Regions from separate parts of the Methylomonas albis genome, predicted to be linked through region 1. Evidence: riboswitches for the same ligand, from Rfam matches in the RefSeq annotation. Region 1 holds a riboswitch; the other holds the start of a gene.
What was found. Region 1 has a riboswitch for cyclic di-GMP ahead of EBA_RS08830 (PEP-CTERM sorting domain-containing protein). Riboswitches for the same ligand answer to the same signal wherever they lie in the genome.
Positions count from the first base shown of each region.

Region 1 (7,509 bases):
GCCTCTAAATTGCTCAGGCGTTGTTGCCTGAGCTAGTGACCGGGTTAAATCACGCAGCCAGAGCTTTACGTTTGCTCAGTGCCAGAAAGCCCATCAAACCACTCAAAAAAGTCCAAGTGGCGGCAGGTAACGGTACCGGCGCAGCTTCCAGCGATATGGCGTCCAAAGCCCAAACTCGATTGCCGCCACTCGTTGATGGATTGAAGAACTTCAATAGTGCTGACGAATCGGCGGCACTGGCGTTGAAATGATAGATGAATTGAGTGAAAGTTACGGCGTTTGCCATGGTAAGACTGTTGCCGGCAATCTCGATCTGCAACGGTGAAGCGCCGGACACGTTAGCTCTGGCCCAAAACGACAGGTCGTAAGTCGTGCCGGCAACCAGCGACACAGACGTTTGTATGGCATTACCGGTATTCAAGGCCAAGCCGTAAATTCCTTCATAAACTCTAGGAACGTAGGAACCGTTGGAACGGTTTTTATTCATCAGATAGGACTCTTCGCCTATACCGTCACTAATAGATGTCCACCCCATTACACTGGTGTCGTTGTTGGGTAAGTATTGGTAACCAGGCACTGCCGCCAAACTCGCAGGCTGTTCGAAATTGCCGTTGGCGACCAAATTTGCTTGCACGGCTGGTACCGCCATCGCCAAGCCGACACACAATCCTGTTGTCAGTTTCATATATGTTCCCTCGTTAACCGTTTTAGGTGTTAACGCCGAGCGCCCACTCTATTCGGGCACGCGGCGTTAACGGCTGAGATCACGCGTTGACTTTTCTTCTCAGTAAACCGGCAAAACCCAAGGCACTACCGAACAACCAGACCGCGCCAGGCACTGGCACTGGGGCAGCCGCCGCCACGACATTGCCTGTCAGATTCAATGTCAATTGATAGTTTTGGCGGGTGCTGCTGGCACCCAAATCCGCATCGGACAGATTAAGCAGATATTGCGCGCTGAAGGCACCGGTGTTTGCGGTCAACAGATTAGCAATAAACGACTGGCTGCCGCTTTCGGCGAGATTGGTAAATGTGGATAAGCCGGTATCGAAGGCTCCGGTATCGCCGCTACCACTCACACTATCAAAATCCAAACCGATGCGGTCGGCATTGGCCAGATTAAACAAGCTAAAATTCATCGAGTTAACGCTATTTTGGGCGACATTGCCGAAATCCAAAATCAGGGTGTTGGACTCGCCGGCACCGTCAAAAGAAGCCAAGGAATGCAACAAGTAGCTGAAGTTGGCTTGCAGCGTGCCGGCCCAGTTGACTTTATAGGTGGCACTCGAACCGCTACCTGCTTGCCCCATGGTCGACGACATGGTGGTGGTAGCCGACAAAGTCGGCAAACTCAATGAAGCATTCGCCGAACCGTTTCCTACATAATCATTAAGATTTTGCTCGTCCACCGCAACAGTGGTTGCCGTCGCGGTAGCGGCTGATGAAGTTGGCCCCCAACTGCAACTGATAGCGCCGGTTGGCCCCATGGCCAAACTACAACCCGATCCGGTTTGACTCAAATTAGGGCTAAAGCCAGCACTGACACCGGCGGCGGATAACAAGGCACTGCTGGTGCCGCTACCGTTGACGGTTCTACCCGGACCGTTGTTTTTATTGCCGGCGCCATTGATGGTTTGGGTCCGACTAGAATCCAATTGCAGATCAACGCCGGTCAACACGCCGCTAGCCGCATTAAACTGGCCTATCGCGACAGTGGCAATCGCCGCATTATTATTCGAATTGGTAGCGGATGCGACCTGCCCGCCCGTTGCGATGACCGTCGCTGTACCATTGAAACCGACCGGACCGCTGCTGGCGGTCAAGGAAGCCTGTGAGATTCCGCAGACGCTCAGTAATAAGGCAATTGCGGTTAATTGAAAGTTTGTGCTCATAATTGTTCCATTAATTCCATTAAATAAATTCTGTGATACGCGGCAAATGCCACACCCCTATCACATGGGAGCAATCCGGCTGACTTGCATTAGTGCAAGCCCCGCGACTTTCCGTACCTGCTTCACAGCAGGGTCGGCAAGGGGCGGTTTCTTTACGCACAGTGTTTCCGCGCAGACGCCTGCAACACCTTCTTGCAATCCTTCGCGACTGAATATGAAAATATTAGAATGTGATAAAGAACCAGTTAACATAAAACAATATTTGTGCCAAGCGCTTACAAAACACGTAAGTCATTATTTACAAATAAAGCTTTAACCGTTAAGACAATTCGGAATCACATCCGCGAGAACGATATTTAAGGGATTTGCCCCATAGACTGTGGCGAATAACTTATTTTGCGTGGTTTAAAATATCCGGCTGGTGTAACGGAGATTAAAAAAATAATGGGGGAATTTTGGATTCTGCCGAAGAACCGGCATTTACCGCCGGCTACGAAGACTGCATCGATGTTGAATCTCTAGCAACTGACCGACGCCGGCAGGCGACCGAAACAGCAAAAGTGGGGGCGTCGACCACCGGTCACCCCCTAAGAATGCAGTCGTAAACGTCCTGCACAAGCACACTACCAGAAACGTTAAAACCGCTATTTGCGGCATTACGGGTCAAGCAATGGCAGTGGCCAAACCTGCTTACGGCGCAATCCTGGCGAACGGCTGCAGGTTAAATTTTTGCCTCCAGCACCAGATTGGTCGGTGTCGTGGCGGCACGTCTGACTTGGCTGAAACCGGCCGCATTCAGTACTTCGGTTAGCCGTTTTTGCCCGGCCTGCGCGCCCAGTCCCAGACCTACCTCTTGCGATTTGGAGGCCGGCACGCAGACCATGGTTGAGAAGGAATAATAGATCTGCCCCAAAGGGTGCAGGTTCTCTTCCAGGCTATCGCCGGCAAACGGTTCGACCAGCATGAAGGTACCGCCTTCAGCCAGTGTGCTGGCGACATGGCTAGCCGCACCGACCGGGTCACCCATATCGTGCAGGGCGTCGAATATCGTTACCAAGTCGTAGTTTTTACCCGGATATTCCTTGGCGGTGACCACTTCGAAAATAGTGTTGCTGGCGACACCAGCCGCCCGCGCACGCTCCCGGGCATGCTCAATTGACGGCGCGTGAAAATCGAATCCATGGAAGGTGGAGTTAGGGAAGGCCTTGGCCAACAGGATGGTCGAGGAGCCGTGGCCGCAACCGACGTCCGCGACTTTGGCGCCCGCTTCAAGTTTCTCCCGCACACCGGCGAGTTCCGGCAGCCAGACATCGATCAGATTCATGGCGTACATCGGCCGAAAGAAACGCTCGGTGCCACAGAACAGGCACGGGCTATGGTCGCGCCAAGGCAAGCCCTGGCCGGACCGGAACACCTCGGTCAACTTGGGTTCATCGATATACACCGACATCACTGCTTGGAAGAAACCTTGCATGCAGGCCGGATGGCCTTCCGCAGCAAAGATCACCGCTTGTTCCGCCGACAGCGAAAACTTGCCGGACGCGGCATCATAATTGACATAGCCGGCGGCAGCATTGGCGGACAGCCATTCCCGCAGATAGCGTTCGTCCATGCCGGTGTTGTCGGCGAGTTCCCGGCTGCTGGCCGGGCTGATCTCCAACAGCGCGCTGTACAAATCCAACTTGTCGCCGATGTAGGCCGTCAGCAGGCCCAAAGATCCGGCAACATCGTTGATGACTTTTCCCTGGAGTTGCTCCAGTTTAGCGTTGTCGACTTCGTTCAAATGCAAGGTCATAAATCTTCCTGATACGGTTTTAGAATAAGAGGCGATGTAATCTACTGAATTCGTCGCGAAGGAACAATATTATTTTTTACTAATAGACATCACCGCCGGGCACCGTAAGCATTCTTTCACAGCGCCGGGCGCTGGCGTGCATGCCTCAATTACACCTTATAAAACGGCGAATCCATACCAATATTGGCGTCACGGGTGATTTCGCCATCGAACAGTTTGACCGACAGATTACCGTTCACCTGCTTGGTAAACGGCAGCAACAAACCGTCGATATAGGTTTGGGCGTTTTCTATAGAATCGAATTCGTAAAAGCCGCCAACGGTATGGTTGTTGACGCCGCTTAACCAGGTTTTCGACTTTAGCCCCGGAAATTGCTTCATTTCCACGTTGATGGGCCGCCAATCGATTTGATCGAAAGGAATGGCTACTTGGAATTCCGCGTATAAAAATATTTTCATGGGTCACTCTCGGTTAAATTAGTGGAATCAGTATTCGAACGCATCAAAACGGTTCTTTAAAGGGCCTTAAATCCAGCTCATGCGTCCAGGCGCTGGGATGTTGCCGGTGCAGCGCCCAATAGGTTTCGGCAATCGCCTCCAGCTTTAACAAGCCGTCGTCGCCCTTGGCCGAAACATAACTGGAGAACTGGTTTCTAGCGCGGTCTCCGTCGATCACGCCATCGATGACCGTATGCACGACATGCACACCATGGGGGCCGAATTCCCGCGCCATGCCTTGCGCCAACGCCCGCAAGCCGGCTTTGGCTGCGGCGAATGCAGTAAACGGCGGTCTGGCGCGCATCGACGCAGTGGCGCCGGTAAAGATCAGCGTGCCGCACCGCTGGGCTTGCATGATGGCGGCGGCCTGTTTCCCGAATAAGAATCCGCCGAGACAATTTTGTTGCCAAAGCCGAGTAAACATATCGCTGCCGGTTTCCAATAGTGGCGCGCAACTATTGCTGTCTACATTGTAAACAGCAATATTCAATGGCAAAGCCTGTTCCCGAATCGCCGCAAACAGCCTGTCGATATCCGCTTCCACCGTTGCATCGGCCACCACGGCGCTGATTTTTCCGCCACTTTGGCGGATGTTTTCAGCGACAAGCCGGAGTTTGTTCGCACTACGCCCGGCAATAAACACATGCAGACCTTGTGCCGCAAAATGTCTTGCCAGAGCGGCACCCAGCCCCCGCTCCGGCCCCACGCCCATCACAAGGGCTGAACAGACTTCGCTCATCACTTTTCCTTATGGTTTTTTGCCGAATATCAGCGAGAAATTATTGGCAGGCATATTGATTTGCTCTTTCAGTTCCATGCCGTGGTTTTCGGCGGCTTTGCGTAAATCGGCAACGTCTTTCAGGCCCCATTCCGACACGCCTGCCGAACTAAGAGTTTCGTGAAACTCTTTATTCGAATCCGTGGTAAAAGTGCCTTCGACACGGAACGGACCGTAGATCAGCAATATCCCGTCTTCGCTGAGCAAGTGCGACGCGCATTCCATCATACCGTCGGCAATTGAGATCGGCGCCACCTGAAAAATATTGATGCAAAAAATGGCGTCGAAACTGCCTTTATCGCCGGGGTTGAACCAGGTGTCAGGACTAGTCAAATCCAGATGCACCGGGTCCGCGATGTTGTCGTTAGCGTGATCGGCGGTTAATTGTTTTATGTTGTCGAATACTTCCTGGTCTTTGTCGGTCGGATGAAAGTGCAAGTGGTCGAAATGCGGCGCGAAAAAATTGATATGCATGCCGCTGCCGCTGGCCATTTCCAAGACCCGGCCGGAATCCTTGGGCAGTTTCTCCTTGAGTACCCCCAGGATCGGTTCGCGGTTGCGATTGCCGGCCCAGGCCACATATTCGCTCAATGGATGCGGGTTCAAAGGTGGTTTGTTGTCACTCATGCTGATCTCCTCGAAAGATTATTTATAGTTATGCGTTCAAGCCTAATGTGCCGGCTTGCTTGAACATCCGCGGATTGCGATGTCCGATAGATATAAAGCAAGCCGCGGGCCAACATTTCGGGAAGCCAGGCAGCAATAAAAATCAACCACTTAGCAAAACCCAATCGCCGCATACGTGAATTCATGTTTCAATAAGTGAAGTTTAATTTCACATATGCCTTTATGAGCGAACACGATTTCTCCCAGATTTCACCGGTGTTTTTCCTGCAGACCTTCATCCTGGAACTGATGCACGCCTGCGAGCAGGAAGGCGGAGACTATTGCGAATCCTTGATCGAGCGCATTGCCAAGAGCGCCGGCCTGTATTTCGAGCAGACTTATCGCGATGAATATCAAAGGCACGGCGAATTGGGCAACGAAGACTATATCGACTTAATTCTGGCGTTAAAAAATCATATCGGCGGCAATTTTTCGCTGGCCTCAGTCCAAGCCGGCACGATTACCGTGGTCAACAGTCGCTGCCCCTTCGGCGACGGCGTGACCAATTTTCCCGAGCTGTGCCGAATGACATCCAGCGTGTTCGGCGGCATAGCCGCCCGCAACTTCGGCTACGCCAAGGTGGAAATCCGCCAGAGCATCGCCAAACACAACGGTGGCTGTGAAGTATGCATTCACACCCGGCGCGACAGCGCTATCGACAAACCGGGATTGGAGTACCGCCGCGAGGACCCACCGGCAGATAAGCTGGAAATGGCGGCTCTGCATTCGCGTATCGAAGAGCGGATGCGCAATATCTGGTGGAGTTTGCCCAAACAACACGCCGCCAAGCCGGCGCCGGCCATCGTCGCCAAGTCACCGGCGATGCAAAAGGTGTTGCAACAAGTTGAAGTGATAGCGCCGACCAGGGCCACGGTGTTAATCCATGGCGAAACCGGCGTCGGCAAGGAGTTGATCGCGCGGGCAATTCACGCCATGAGCGAGCGCGGCCACAAGCCCTTTGTAGCCATCAACTGTGGCGCGATTCCGGAAAGTCTGATCGAAAGCGCGCTGTTCGGCCATGAAAAAGGCGCGTTTACCGGCGCCATCGAAGTCCATCAAGGCTTTTTCGAGCGTGCCGAAGGCGGCACCTTGTTTTTGGACGAAGTGGACGCTTTGTCGCCAGCCGCGCAGACGCGCTTGCTCAGAGTTATCCAGGAAGGCGAGATGGAGCGGGTCGGCGGCAAGCACACTTTACATGCGGATGTGCGTATTGTTTCTGCGAGTAATCGGGCGTTGGAACAACACGTCGAGCAGGGTTTGTTTCGGCAGGACTTGTTCTATCGTTTGAATGTAGTGCGATTGTGGATACCGCCGTTGGCGCAACGCCCGGAAGACCTGCCGCATCTGGTGCAATTGATCCTGAAACGCCTCAACGAAAAATACAGTAAAAACGTGCAGTCGGTCAGCCGCGAGGTGATGGGGCAAATCCGCGCCTATGCCTGGCCCGGCAACGTGCGCGAGCTGGAAAATATGCTGGAACGCAGCGTACTGTTCAGTAAAGGCAGTGAATTGACCCGTCTGGAGTTGGATCGGAAACCGGCCGCCGCGACCGGCAGCGACTGGAACTCACACAAGCTAAATCTACTAAACGACGCCGAACAAGCATTCTTGAAGCAAACCATGCAAAGCCATCGCGGCGATGTCAAGCAAGTCGCAATCACGATGGGATTGACGCCCAGAGCGGTCTACGGCAAATTAAAAAAATACGGCATCAGCGCCAGCCAGTTTAGATAGCTAACTCTCGCATGTTGCCCATGCCTCGGCTTTATGTTGCCGTTCGCTGCCATTGACGCCGATGCTGCGATATTCAAGCCCCAGCAGCAATGACATCAGCCGGACTTTACGGCAATTTCCGAATTAGGCAAATTCGTAAAGGCTAAT
Region 1 is NZ_JACXSS010000001.1:1,911,670-1,919,178, reverse strand. It holds gene EBA_RS08835 (carbohydrate binding domain-containing protein) at 50-685, opposite strand; gene EBA_RS08830 (PEP-CTERM sorting domain-containing protein) at 765-1,892, opposite strand; cyclic di-GMP riboswitch class I at 1,959-2,040, opposite strand; gene EBA_RS08825 (class I SAM-dependent methyltransferase) at 2,614-3,687, opposite strand; gene EBA_RS08820 (YdhR family protein) at 3,837-4,145, opposite strand; gene EBA_RS08815 (SDR family NAD(P)-dependent oxidoreductase) at 4,189-4,923, opposite strand; gene EBA_RS08810 (DUF938 domain-containing protein) at 4,933-5,589, opposite strand; gene EBA_RS08805 (sigma 54-interacting transcriptional regulator) at 5,812-7,362, shown strand.

Region 2 (7,509 bases), 1.8 Mb from region 1:
GCAAGGAATTCGCCAACGTCGTCGCCCGCATGCAGCGCCAGCGCCAGCAACTTGCCAACGTGGAATTGCTCGGCAAGATCAACGGCGCGGTCGGCAATTACAACGCGCACAGCGTCGCCTATCCGGATGTCGATTGGGCGGCTTTCGCGCAAAATTTCGTCGAATCGCTGGGCCTGACTTTCAACCCTTACACCATTCAGATCGAACCGCACGATTACATGGCCGAATTCTTCCACGCCCTGTCGCGCTTCAACACCATCTTGCTGGATTTTGACCGCGACGTTTGGGGCTACATCTCGCTGGGTTATTTCAAGCAAAAAACCGTGGCCGGCGAAGTCGGCTCGTCGACCATGCCACACAAGGTCAACCCGATCGACTTCGAAAACTCCGAAGGCAATCTGGGGCTGGCGAATGCCATCTTCGGCTTCCTGGCCGACAAATTACCGGTATCCCGCTGGCAGCGCGACCTGACCGACTCCACGGTGCTGCGCAACATCGGCGTCGGCATCGCCCACACCAGCATCGCCATCCAATCGACCTTGAAAGGCATTTCCAAATTGGAAATCAACCCGGCCTTGATTGATCAGGACCTTGATCAAAACTGGGAAGTGCTGGCCGAACCCATCCAAACCGTGATGCGCCGTTACGGCATCGAAAAGCCTTACGAGAAATTGAAAGAACTGACCCGAGGCCAACGCGTCACCGGCGAAGGTATGCGCGCCTTCGTCGAAAAACTGGAAATTCCTGCCGAGGCTAAAGCGGAATTACTGAAACTGACGCCACATAGTTACACTGGTTACGCCGGGCAACTCGCCAAACAGATCTGATTCGCTGACGTCTGACACATAATCCAGCGAACGAAGTGCTTGCTCTTTTTGTATACCCTTGGCACAAGCCAAGGCAAACAGTAACCGGCGCGCTTTATACACAAGTGCGCCGGTTGGCCCTAATCGCTCATCAGCTTTTACGAAAGCCGATCAACGGCAACATGCTTGCAAACAACCAAACCGCCGCCGGCAAGGGTACCGCCGTTAGTTGCGCATCGTTTATCGTCAGCTCCGTAGCTACGACGTTGTCGCCAAAACCGTCCGCCAAGGCATTCACCGTCAACGCGAAATCACTGCTTCCAGACGCCAATGCGGAAAATTGCAGAGTTGCCAGTTTAAATGACGCCGAGCTCTGCAAATCGGCGAGATAAGGCGCCAAACAAAAAACGCAATTCGTACTGTCGCTTTCCAACAGACTGGCTTCATAAAGGTTAACAACGCCACCGCCTACAGTGTAATCAGCCAGCGATTCCCCAACAGAAGTATCGCCTAATTTGCCACCAAAGGTAAGGCTGGTTAAGGTCATTTTATCGGCATTGAAGCCTAAGTCGACATCAAAGGCACCTAGGTAATTAAGCGATTCGCTTTGGTCCAAATTGATGTAAAGATCGACGTCGAACGAAGCGCCAACTGCAACGCTAGCGGCTTGCGGCTGCACGCTCAAAGTGGCGGCTTGGCCGCTCGCTGATACCAATTGCAGCGCAGCCACGAGCAATAAAGATTTTAAAGATTTCATAACACGGATACTCAGTAAGAAGGTTTGCAGAATCGGGGGCGACCGGCGCCCCCGACCAACTTAGGATTTACTGCACGGCACAGCGCGGACGGCTGCACAACAAGGTTGCCTGACGCGAATCGAGCACATCGATTTTCAGATCGTTGTTAACGTCTCGGGCGTCAGTGCTGCCATTAGCCGCCGTGTTTTTGGCGGCCAAGATCAGGTTGACATCGTTGAGGTCAACGTCGCCATCGCCGTCGATATCGCCGAGTTTTTGCACATTCACCAAGATCTCGTCGCCTTGCGCAATGGTTTGCGTTTTCTGTCCGGAGGCATCGAACATGGTTTTGAAATCGTTAACCTCGCTGATATCGCTATCGGCGAACAGATTCTGCGCATAGCCGTAGGCCACGGTTTGATATATCAACTCCGCTTGCACGCTGTAGGAACCCGCAGGCAGATTGGCAACCCGATAAGTGACATCGTCGCTGCCGTCGACAAAATCATCGTCGGTCAACGCGCCGCCAACCACTTTGACATCGTCGGAGGCTGTTGCCTTGTTAAAACCACTTGGCAACAAACGGTTATCCTTCAGATAATGATGGCCTCTCAGCAAGGTGTAGGTCACCTCACCGTTATTGTCGCCCATGATCGACTCGTAAACCTGGACTTGGTCCGGCGCAGTGATCAGGTCGTAATGTGGCTCGAAGCCGGCGGGATTACTGTCGGCATCGACACCGACCACGCTGCCGTTAGCATTAACCTTACCCGACTCCCAAACCACATTGCCCTGGCTGTTTTTGACGGCCACGTGCAACAGCGCGCGACGGGAAGGATAAGCAGACGGCAGTTTGTGGCCGGTGGTACTGTTGACGCGTAACACAAACTCCAGTTTGCCTTTCGCTCCGCTTTGCTGAGTATTCAGCAAGGTAGCTGCACTTTGCAGCATGGTGTCGGTGGCTGCCATGGTCGCGGCAAAATTGTTCGACAACACACCCAACTGAGTTTTATTGGTATTAAAAATATCCAGCATCAGCTTGTTACCGCCGACGAATTCGTGAATGGCGAAATTGTTTTTCTTAGTTAAAGCAGCCATGTTACCCGATGGCTGAGTGGAAATATAAACACCGTCTGTACGCGACATATGACATTGCTGGCAACTTTTCGCCAATGGGCCGGCTGGTGCCAGATCGTTGTTATAAGCACTATGCACCCATTCCGAATAAGGCATTTGTTCCGGGAAACGCGATTCCAGGGTTGGGGTCAGGATGTTATCGTTTTCATAGACCGTCGGAGTTTTCAAGTCATGGCAAGTACCGCAAAGCTTGGAACCTGAAATATGCGCGCTATATTGCGGCTTGGCTTTGAGTGCACCACCCAGAGCGGCGTTGTTTTGCATAGGCCCCGGAAATATAGTCGAATAAGGGCCGTACATGATCCGATTGGCGCCGCTGAGCGTCATATCGATTTTATAACCGCCTGTGGAGCCATCTAGGGTTCCCAGCGTAGGATCATCTTTGACCTGATGACACAAACTACAGCTCACACCATCCGCAGCTAAATCATGACGCGAATTCGTAGGACTCAAAATGCCCGGCAGTACCGTGTTATTGACATCCACGGTGTCGAAGATATTAAAACTCTGGCTAACCGCTTTGGCATCGGCATTGACCATCGGTGCGTGACATTTGGTACAGGTGTCGTTGATTTCCGCAGACAGCGCGGGATGCTTTTTCAGTTCGCTTTTGACTTTGGCACGCCACAATGGATCGCGTGACGAGTTGGCCATCATGGTGGCACTCCAGGCTTCGCGAATGGAAACGTCCTTGCCGTTGTTATCGAAATAAGCCAGCGGGCTACCGTTACCGGTACAACCGACTGGAGAATTGACGTAGCGACATTGGGCGGTGGTACTGTCATGGCAGGAACCACAGTTGGCCGAACCCATGAAGTGGGCAATGCCACCGCTGATGGATGGCAAGTAAAACGATGGATTGCCGCTACTGGCGGGCAAGTTCTCGAACGCGAACAGGTTGCTACTATTGAAAAGCACAACCAGAAAAATCAGCCAGGGCGTCCGTCCCGGGGCTGGCAAAATGGATCGAGTCATATCCTATCCTTTATTATTTTTTTAGATTTCCTTGAGCCGAATTCATCCGCCCAATCACAGCCGGTTGCCGATGTATCGGGTTCAAGACCAAAGCGCGGCGACTTGCGCCGCGCTGGTAGTGCGGTGTAGTGCTTAAGAAAGGGTTTTTTTTCGTCTTCCCGTGACACCCAGGCCGGCTAAGGCACTACCGAATAACCAGACGGCGCCGGGAACAGGCACGGCTGAAGTGGTTATATTCAACTGATAATCCGCCACACCAGCTTTCCAGGTGCTAAAGTCAACACCCCCCAGATAAATACTGTAAACATGTCCCGCTTGCGCAGTGAATGTAAATGCGTGAGCCACAGTACTATCAACGTAATCGCTATAACCAATATTGGTTAAGCCAATCGTGCCAAACGGATTGTTCATGTCGTAAGGATGAAGGGTCGTTCCTCCAGGTGAATAGGTACCGTAATTATTCCAACCACCGTGATGTACATAGGCAGCGGTTTGACTATCCATACCGTCGAAAACCGTGATACCGAAACGCGAATATCCCAGTCCCGCTGTCAACACCTCGAGGTTAGTTAGATTCAAGGTCACATTTTGCGTTACATCCGACTCGATCAAGCCGATGTCGGTTTGATGTTTCCAACCGGTCGTCACACCGCCGGTGCTACCACCCGTGTCACGCCAGGCACCACCGCCGGTGTCGATATTCGCAGCGTAACCGTAACGCGCTTGCGCATCGGCCTGGGAAATCTCCGCGCTGTCTCCGGTGGAAGTCAGATGGGCCCCCCAGTTCAACTGCGAAGTACCGCCGTAGTTAAATGGGGTAGCCGAAGTGTACTGAGTAGGATTACTCTCGTTGGTTCCGTAAAATCCGCCGCCAGTTTGACCGCCGCCAGTATAAGCTTGGCCAGCAACGTAATTGATTGCACGCGTTGAGTTGGTGCAGCTAGTACAAAAACCGTATACCCAGCCGTCTGTTGCGGCATCGTTGGCGGCTATAAAGGTGTTGTACATCGTGGTACTAGCAGCCGCGTTGAATGACAAAGCGCCGCCAGCCAAGGTTGTGGCAATTGCCAGGGTTAAACGGGAAGGTTTGAATCTCATAATAGGCCCATAATTTTTATTAGATCAGCACTAACCATGATGAATTTGTCGCTCTCTAACCTGTAGTGGTATGAAAAGCTCCGTTTCATCACAGGCAACCCGGCCGTCTCGCATCCTGCGAGACCCATGGTTTTCCGACCCCGCTTCACAGCGGGTGTAGCTTTATTGGTTTTTTGAATATCCCGTTCAATGATCAATCCGTGACCAAATCCATTAACCTTACGATGCCGCTTTATCCATTCCGCAAAAAACACCGATGCATTTGGTTTTAGCCGGCTATTGCCGACACGGCCACCTCGACCGCGATAAAAGGCAATCAAATTGTGCGCCAAAATAAACTTTCCCAAAAATCAATTAGTTAGCATATTATAAATCCATAATAGTCAGCCTTATCACGCAATCAGATATGCCATTTATGTGATATGACACAATTTAATAAACCAACCAGTTTCAATCAGCAATATTGGTATGTTTCAAAAACCAATATTCAGTCAGCGGAGCCATTTTCCAGCAGCATCTCGACTTGAATTATTTCATTCAAATCAGCAACGGCTGATTTTCAATCGCCTCCCTGCTTTGTTGGTAAAATGCGATCAGTTGTTGCCACCCCACTGTCGTCCGTCATTGTGCTTAACTTAATCTGGGTGTTTTTTTTCCTGTCCGCATTTATCGTCGCGGCGTTTAAGTTATGGGTGCTGGGCGATACCAAGGTATTTGCTGAGTTGATGACGGCGATGTTCAGCCTGTCGAAAACTGCGTTCGAGATTTCGTTGGGCTTGAGCGGCGTATTGGCCTTGTGGTTGGGCATCATGAGAATCGGTGAACATAGCGGCTTCATCAATCTATTGACCAAGGCGCTCAATCCGCTGTTCAGCCGCTTGATGCCGGAGATACCGAAAGATCACCCGGCGCTGGGTGCGATGGTGATGAATATCGCCGCCAACATGCTGGGCCTGGACAATGCCGCAACGCCGATGGGCATCAAGGCGATGCAGGAAATGCAAACTTTGAATCCGCATCCCGAGCGCGCCAGCGACGCGCAGATCATGTTTTTGGTGATCAACACTTCGTCGGTAACGCTGTTTCCGGTGACGATCTTCGCTTACCGGGCTCAGCTCGGCGCCGCCAATCCGACCGACGTGTTCATCCCGATCCTGATCGCGACCTATATGTCGACGCTGACCGGCTTGCTGGCCGTCGCCACCGTGCAGAAGATCAATCTGCTGGACAAGGTGGTGTTGAGTTATCTCGGCGGCATCACCGCATTGGTCGGCGGCATACTGGCCTATTTTGCAGGACTCGATCAGGCCGAGATGCTGAAACAATCTGCCTTAGTCAGCCAGGTAATTTTGTTCAGTCTGGTTGTGTCGTTCATCGCCGCTGCGGCCCTCAAAGGTCTCAATGCTTACGAATTGTTCGTCGAAGGCGCCAAGCACGGTTTTCAAACCGCGATCACCGTCATTCCCTATCTGGTGGCGATGCTGGTGGCTTTCGGGGTGTTTCGGGCCAGCGGTGCGCTGGAATTGATCACCGATGGCATCAGGCTATTGGTCAATGTTGCAGGCATCGACAACCGCTTCATAGACGGCCTGCCGACCGCGTTGATGAAGCCATTCAGCGGCAGCGGGGCGCGGGCGATGATGATAGACACCATGCAAACCCGCGGCGCCGACTCTTTCGCTGGACGCTTGGTGTCGGTGGTGCAAGGCAGTACGGAAACGACCTTTTATGTTCTGGCGGTGTATTTCGGCGCGGTCAACATCAAGCAGATTCGTCATGCCGCCGCCTGCGGCATCGTCGCCGACCTCGGTGGGATAGTTTCCGCGATTTTGGTAACTTATTGGTTTTTTGGTTAATTTCGCCACCAAACAATGAAACATTCTCTACAACAAAATTTATTTTTGTTCACAAATAAGCAGGCGCTAGTAATTGTTGCCTATTCGTTAATTTACCCGCTAATCAGCGCCACAACACTTTTATATGAAAACAGTTTGCCTTTAAGCAATAACTTTTTTGTGTTGTTAGGAATCCTCATAACATTTCCATTCATTCCATTGGCCAGTTCTGCGGGAACCTTTCTAATGCATATCTCAGAGCCATTCATGGACGGTCGTATAGCTTATTTTGTTGGTGCATTTCCCGCCGTCTTAACTCAAGCTTGGCTTTTGATGATTGTGTGTAGATTGGCACGTCGTTGGTTTAATTCTTTCAGAATTTGGATTACAGCAATTTTTTAAAACATGCAGATACATCTCAAAACCCTGGGCTGCCGCCTCAACGAAGCGGAACTCGAAACCTGGGCGCAAGCCTTTCAAGCCAAAGGCCACTCCATCACCCGCACCTTGAGCGACGCGCAATTGGTGATCATCAATTCCTGCGCGGTAACCCAGGACGCGGTGAAAAAATCCAAGCAAATGATCCGCCGCATCCACCGCGACAATCCGGAGGCTAAACTGGTGGTCAGCGGCTGTTATGCAACGTTGAATGAAGAAGAAGCCGCGCAACTGATGGGCGTGGATTTAATCGTCGGCAACCAGGACAAAAACCAGTTGGTGGAAAAAACCCTGGCTGAATTGAACCTGGACAGCATGCCTGCCATGTCAACCGAACCCGGCGAAGTCTCGCTATTCAGCCGCGGCCGACAACGGGCATTTGTCAAAGTACAAGACGGTTGCCGTTACCGTTGCACCTTCTGCATCGTCACCGTCGCCCGTGGCGAGGAAAGCAGCCGCCCCATTCAAGCTGTCATAGACGAA
Region 2 is NZ_JACXSS010000001.1:3,688,059-3,695,567, forward strand. It holds gene purB (adenylosuccinate lyase) at 1-827, shown strand, start outside; gene EBA_RS16980 (cohesin domain-containing protein) at 958-1,563, opposite strand; gene EBA_RS16985 (hypothetical protein) at 1,631-3,655, opposite strand; gene EBA_RS16990 (VPLPA-CTERM sorting domain-containing protein) at 3,788-4,753, opposite strand; cyclic di-GMP riboswitch class I at 4,844-4,924, opposite strand; gene EBA_RS16995 (nucleoside recognition domain-containing protein) at 5,380-6,609, shown strand; gene EBA_RS17000 (hypothetical protein) at 6,625-6,990, shown strand; gene mtaB (tRNA (N(6)-L-threonylcarbamoyladenosine(37)-C(2))-methylthiotransferase MtaB) at 6,994-7,509, shown strand, end outside.
Region 2: another riboswitch for cyclic di-GMP. It lies ahead of EBA_RS16990 (VPLPA-CTERM sorting domain-containing protein); the one in region 1 lies ahead of EBA_RS08830 (PEP-CTERM sorting domain-containing protein).